Regions from separate parts of the Rhodococcus oxybenzonivorans genome, predicted to be linked through region 2. Evidence: riboswitches for the same ligand, from Rfam matches in the RefSeq annotation. Region 2 holds a riboswitch; the other holds the start of a gene.
What was found. A riboswitch is a leader RNA that binds a small molecule or an ion and turns the genes downstream of it on or off. The one in region 2 is predicted to bind S-adenosylmethionine.
Positions count from the first base shown of each region.

Region 1: it holds a riboswitch for S-adenosylmethionine, as region 2 does, so the genes downstream of both, CBI38_RS19690 (bifunctional o-acetylhomoserine/o-acetylserine sulfhydrylase) here and CBI38_RS03550 (aminotransferase class V-fold PLP-dependent enzyme) in region 2, are expected to answer to the same signal.

Region 1 covers NZ_CP021354.1:4,166,906-4,170,312, forward strand. The annotation lists gene CBI38_RS19685 (NADP-dependent isocitrate dehydrogenase) at 1-1,019, opposite strand, end outside; SAM riboswitch class IV at 1,293-1,412, shown strand; gene CBI38_RS19690 (bifunctional o-acetylhomoserine/o-acetylserine sulfhydrylase) at 1,532-2,815, shown strand; gene metX (homoserine O-acetyltransferase MetX) at 2,818-3,407, shown strand, end outside.
Region 2 covers NZ_CP021354.1:720,404-723,810, reverse strand. The annotation lists gene CBI38_RS03555 (LLM class oxidoreductase) at 1-292, opposite strand, end outside; gene CBI38_RS03550 (aminotransferase class V-fold PLP-dependent enzyme) at 443-1,738, opposite strand; SAM riboswitch class IV at 1,787-1,901, opposite strand; gene CBI38_RS03545 (MCE family protein) at 1,943-3,190, opposite strand.

The sequences.
Region 1 (3,407 bases), 3.2 Mb from region 2:
AGTCCACGGGTCCACGCGAAGATGGACGCGATGGGGTTCGTGGACGTCGGCTTGCCCTGCTGGTGCTGACGGAAGTGACGCGTCACGGTGCCGTGTGCGGCCTCCGCTTCACAGGTCTTTCCGTCCGGGGTCAGCAGCACGGAGGTCATGAGGCCGAGCGATCCGAAGCCCTGGGCCACGGTGTCGGACTGCACGTCGCCGTCGTAGTTCTTGCACGCCCAGACGTAGCCGCCCTCCCACTTGAGCGCCGACGCCACCATGTCGTCGATGAGGCGGTGCTCATAGGTCAGACCTGCCGCGTCGAACTCCGACTTGAACTCGGTTTCGTAGACGTGCTGGAAGATGTCCTTGAACGCGCCGTCGTAGGCCTTGAGGATCGTGTTCTTGGTCGACAGGTAGACCGGGTAGTTCTGCTGCAGGCCGTAGTTGAGCGAGGCCCGGGCAAAGTCCGTGATGGACTTGGTGAAGTTGTACTGACCCTGGACGACGCCGCCGTCCTCGGGGAAGTTCACCAGCTCGTGCTCGATCGGCTCGCTGCCGTCCTCGGGCGTGTAGGTGATCATCACCTTGCCGGGGCCGGGAACCTTGAAGTCGGTGGCGCGGTACTGGTCACCGAAGGCGTGGCGGCCGATGATGATCGGCTTGGTCCAGCCCGGAACCAGTCGCGGAACGTTGGAGATGATGATCGGCGCACGGAAGATCGTTCCACCGAGGATGTTACGGATGGTGCCGTTGGGCGACCGCCACATCTTCTTCAGGCCGAACTCCTCGACTCGGGCCTCGTCCGGGGTGATGGTCGCGCACTTGACGCCCACGCCGTGCTTCTTGATGGCGTTGGCCGCGTCGACGGTCACCTGGTCGTCGGTCTCGTCCCGGTATTCGATGCCGAGGTCGTAGTACTCGAGGTTCACATCCAGGTAAGGATGGATCAATTTGTCTTTGATGAACTGCCAGATAATGCGCGTCATCTCGTCGCCGTCGAGTTCGACGACGGTGCCCTCAACCTTGATTTTGGACATGGGTGCTTCGCGTCCTCCTAGGAAGTTTCCCTGGTTACACGGTTGCGGGCACACTTTGTGAGTGGGTCCGCGAACGGTTCGCTTATCAAACGTAGACGGTCAGGACGGTCGCTGGGAGACCGCGCCTAAACAAGACAAGCGTACTGCTATGCGCCGGGCTCGCAATACCTGGGGCCCTGCAACCTGCTCCTACTCACGGGTAACTTTTCCCTGCTAGGGGCCCTGATCGGTGCCGTTTCCGGTCGTTCGGCTCCAGCCGCTAAGATCACCAGAGGTCATGAGTGCCAGCAACGAGCCCCGGCTAGCTGGCCGGCAACCCTCCACCGCGGTGGGGTGCCCCGGGTGATGACCTGGTTCCCTGATTAACACGCAGTCGGGTGACAAGCGCGGGTCCGACATCGGAGGTTCATGATGTGTTGTTGTTGTCGTAGATAGACCCCAGCCACGCCCTGTGCGCGAACGATCCCGAATATGTCGTCCGCGCCTCGTCAGACCACTGGAGTAGACAGCACATGACCGAGAACTGGTCGTTCGAGACCAAGCAGATCCACGCCGGGCAGACATCCGACGCCACCACGAAGGCGCGGGCACTGCCGATCTACCAGACCACCTCGTACACCTTCGACAACACCGATCATGCTGCCGCACTGTTCGGCCTGGCCGAGCCGGGCAACATCTACACCCGCATCATGAACCCCACCCAGGACGCCGTCGAGCAGCGCATCGCCGCACTCGAAGGGGGCGTCGCCGCACTGCTGCTCTCGTCCGGACAGGCCGCGGAGACCTTCGCGATTCTCAACCTCGGCGAGGCCGGCGACCACATCGTCTCCAGCCCCCGTCTCTACGGCGGCACCTACAACCTCTTCCACTACACGCTGCCCAAGCTCGGCATCGAGGTCTCGTTCGTCGAGGATCCCGACGACCTCGAGCAGTGGCGCAGCGCGATTCGCGACAACACCAAGGCCTTCTACGGCGAGACCGTGTCGAATCCGCGGAACGACGTCCTCGACCTCCCGGGCATCTCCGGCATCGCGCATCAGCACGGCATTCCGCTGATCGTCGACAACACCGTGCCCACGCCCTACCTCATCCGCCCGCTCGAACACGGCGCGGACATCGTGGTCCATTCGGCTACCAAGTACCTCGGTGGCCACGGCACGGCGATCGCCGGTGTGATCGTCGACGGCGGCACCTTCGACTGGACCCAGGGCCGGCACCCGAACTTCACCACCCCCGATCCCAGTTACCACGGGGTCGTCTTCGCCGAACTCGGTCCGCCGGCGTACGCGCTCAAAGCGCGGGTGCAGCTGCTGCGCGACCTCGGTTCCGCCATCTCGCCCTTCAACGCGTTCCTCATCGCGCAGGGCCTCGAAACGCTGAGCCTTCGCATGGAACGGCACGTGTCGAACGCGACCACCGTGGCCCAGTACCTCGAGGCCCGGCCCGAGGTCATCGCGGTCGGCTACACCGGGCTCGCTTCCTCACCCTGGCACGAGCGCGCCAAGCAGATCGCGCCCAAGGGCGCAGGCGCCATCGTGACGTTCGAACTCGCCGGCGGAATCGACGCCGGAAAGAAGTTCGTCAACGCTCTCACCTTGCACAGCCACGTCGCCAACATCGGTGACGTGCGTTCCCTGGTGATCCATCCCGCGTCCACCACCCATTCGCAGCTGACCGCCGAGGAGCAGGCCGCCAGCGGCGTCACCCCCGGACTGGTGCGCCTCGCCGTGGGCATCGAGGGAATCGACGACATCATCGCCGATATCGAAACCGGCCTGACGGCGGCGGCATCTTGACCGTGAGCGCACTGCAGCAGCTGCCCGTGTCGGACGGACGTCTGGGCTACATCGACATCGGTTCTCTCGAGCTCGAGAGTGGAGCCGTCCTTCCGTCGGTCACCCTCGCCGTGCAGCGCTGGGGCGAGCTGTCCCCCACCCGGGACAACGTGGTTCTGGTCGAGCACGCTCTGACCGGCGACTCCCACGTGACCGGCCCCATGTCCGACGAACATCCTTCACCCGGCTGGTGGAGCGGGATGGTGGGTCCGGGTGCACCGATCGACACCGACGAATGGTGCGTCGTCGCCACCAACGTGCTCGGCGGTTGCCGGGGCACGACAGGGCCAGGTTCGATCGCCGAAGACGGCCGTCCGTGGGGCAGCCGCTTTCCCGAGATCTCCATCCGCGACCAGATTGCGGCCGAGAAGAAACTCACGGACCTTCTCGGCATCGGGAAGCTGGCGTCGGTCATCGGCGGGTCGATGGGCGGAATGCGCGCCCTCGAATGGGCCGTCACCTACCCCGACCGGATCGCGTCCGCACTCGTCCTGGCCGTCGGTGCCCGCGCGACCGCGGACCAGATCGGTACCCAGACCACGCAGATCGAAGC
Region 2 (3,407 bases):
CCAGCACTGTGACGCTGTCGGGATCGCGCCCCGCGGCGAGAGTTTCGGCGCGCACCCGGGAGCGCTCCTGCTGCGCTCCCCGCAGATCGGTGGCGCGAATCCGGACCACGTCGGGCGGGAAGGAGGTCAGGTCGAGCGGGTCCACCGAATCAGCGGTGAGCTCCACCCAGTAGTCCGCACCGCTGATGGGCCGCGTGCCTGCGGCCCCGATGGCTGCCGGATGGTGCCCCGATCCGGTCAGCTCGACGGCGACGCGGAGGGTACGGGAGGACAAAACGTTGCCTGAAGACATGTGGGATTTCCTCGGAGAATGTGTGTGCCGATGTCAGGAGCCGAAAAGAACGGTCAGCTCGAACACATACCCGAGGCGGTTCGGCACAGATCGACGTGCCGACGGCACCAGTGAGCAATCATTGCGCTCCCAGCCTGCGATGCCATGCGCTCATAGTAGCGCGTCGTGCGAAAAACGGGTCTCCGGCACTGGATTCCACTGACCGTCGGTCTTGGCATAGCCCCAGCTGCGACGACCGGCCACCAATGCGGCGACCGCGTCCACCAGCCGATCCACATCAGCGGAGGAACTGCCGAGACCGAGGCTGACCCGAACTGCTCCGTCTGGCCGGCCGAGTCGCGTCAGCAGCGGGTGCGCGCAGAACCGCCCGTCACGCACTCCGATTCCGTGCTCGGCAGACAGGTAGGCGGCGATCTCCCCGGGCTCGTACCCGTCGATCGTGAACGCCACGATTCCCACGGTGTCCGGCGCGTCCGACCACAGCCGCAAAAATTCCACACCGTCCACATCTGCGAGGCCGGACAGAAGTCGGGACGTCAACGCCGCTTCGTGCTCGGCGACCCTGCCGAAGTCCAACTCGGCCAGCGCGTCGCATGCCGCAGCGAGGGCTGCGGCGCCGAGGACGTTGGGAGTGCCGGCCTCGTGCCGGGCCGGAGCCGGTGCCCACTCGGTGGATTCGACGGTCACGTTGCGCACCGCCCCACCACCGGCGAGGTACGGTTCCGCCGCATCGAGCCAGTCACGCTTTCCTACCAGCACGCCCGACCCGAAGGGTGCGTACAACTTGTGCCCGGAGAACGCCAGGTAGTCGACGCCCCATGCCTCCAGATCGATACGCCTGTGCGGCGCGAGTTGCGCCCCATCGACGAGAATCCTTGCACCGCAACGGTGCGCGACATCCGCCAGAACCGCGATGGGCAGCACCTCACCGGTGACATTGGATGCACCGGTGACAGCGAGAAGGGCAGTGGGCTTCGAGCACAATTCCGCCACGAGCAACCGAACGGTTTCAGCGAGGGTGTCAGCTGCCCGGACAACACGGGAGTTCCTCCAGGGCAACAGATTAGCGTGGTGCTCGATGTCGAGCACCACCGTACTGCCAGGAACGCACCCCGCCAACAGGTTGAGGGAATCGGTGGTGTTCCGGGTGAATACCACCACCTGGTCGTCACAAGCTGCCACGAACTGTGCAACCGAGACGCGCGCCTTCTCGTAGCACGCGGTCGACACCCGGGATGCGTACCCGGCCCCGCGGTGCACGCTCGAGTACGTCGGCAGCAACGCACTGATTCGATCAGTCACCTGCGCCAGTGCGGGTGCGCTTGCCGCGTAGTCGAAGTTGACGTAAGTGCAGTCACCTCCCTGCACCAGCGGAACCCGCAGGTCGGGGCCCGAAACCGGGGCAAGGGGGGCTACGCACACATCAGCGGTCAATACAGCAGTCATCACGACATCCCTCGTACTCAGGGGACTCGTCACAGGGATAGCCCTCGGAGTCCGCGCTTGCCGGGTCCGGTATGAACCTCAGCCTGGTCGTCACCCGGAGCACCCCACCGCGGTGGAGGGTTGCCGACCAGCTAGCCGGGGCTTGACGCTGGTACTCGTGACCTGATTCGAAGATTGCAGGATCGACGCGAAGTTGTCAACCCACTATCTCGGGCTCACCCCCAGAAGTGGTGCGAGCTGAGTCGCAATCGGGTTGAGGTTCAAACGATTCGGGTCCTTCTTCGGCTTGGAATCCCACGGCTGGACCGTTGCGGGGTCACCGAGAACGATCCGGTTGGCGCTTCGCACACCGGTCACGCTTCCCTGCGGCGTTTCGCAGTTCGCCGACGTGTTCTGAGGAAAGTCCTGCTGGGTGTCGTCGAAGTCGGGATCCTGGCGCTTCATTTCCTCGAGTATCGCCTGCGTGCCCTCGTAACCGACCGTGCACGGAGGTGGGTTGTTCACCTCGCCCACCAATCCCAGGTGCACGGTGCCGTCTCCGGGGGCGATGGTGGAGGATGCCGCGGCAATTCCCGGCAAGTATACGAACAGGGTGCGAAGGGCGTCCGCCTGAACCGAGAGCGTCCCGACGGTCATGCCGAGGTTGGTGAGGTTCCTGGTCACCGCCCCTCCGGATTCGCTGACGAGCGCGCCCACTTCATCACTGGCCGCCGTTCCGTTCTCGATCAGGGCCCGCACGTCGGGGTCGGATGCGCGCAGCTGTACTGCGAGAGCGTCGAGGTCGGTGCTGAATTGCTCGATGGCCGAGGACTGTTCGGACTGCGTCGCCAGCACAGGCCGGCCGTCGCGCAGCAGCGCCAGTGTCTCGTCGAGCGACTCGGAGCCCGACTGCGACAGTCCCGCCAGCGCATCCGCGAGGACTTGAATGTCCTCGCCTCTACCGTTGAACGCCACCCCGAGTTCGGTCACGACCGTACGCAGCGCATCGACCGGGACCGAGTCGGCCAATTCTTTTGTTCCGGCGAGCAGTTCCTCGACCGGGACGGGAGTTGCCGTGCTGCCCACTGTGATTACGGATCCATCTTCGAGAAACGGCCCACGATCGGTGTCGGGCTGGAGGTCGACGTATTGCTCGCCGATCGCCGACCTGTTGGCCACGACGGCCTTCGCGGACGCAGGGATGGCAGGCGCGCTCTTGTCGATCTTCAACTCGACATCGACACCGTCCGAGGTCAGCGACATCTCACCCACGCGGCCTACGGGAACTCCCCGGTACGTGACCTCGGCATTGCTGAAAATCCCCCCGGAATTCGCGAGCTCGACGCTGACGGTGTATTCGCCGAACCCGAGAAGATTGTCGAGACGCACATACTGGGCGCCGACGTACACCAGACCGGCCAGGGCGATGAGAATCAGCCCGGCCAGCTGCCACTTGACGAGTGCGGAGGTCATCGCTTGGCAACGCTCGCGCTCTTGTGCTGCACATGCTCGGCGCAGGCTGTCTCGATAATGGCAGTCACAGGGCACTCCGGGAGGTATTTTTATGTGGGACGAGCAGTCACATATATAACTAGCCGGAAGGCTTCGGCTGTGCAAACCCCGCGTCGGGCCCTGGGCGCCAGAGCGGGCAGCGCGCGTCGCTGCATGGCCGACTGATGACGAAACCCGC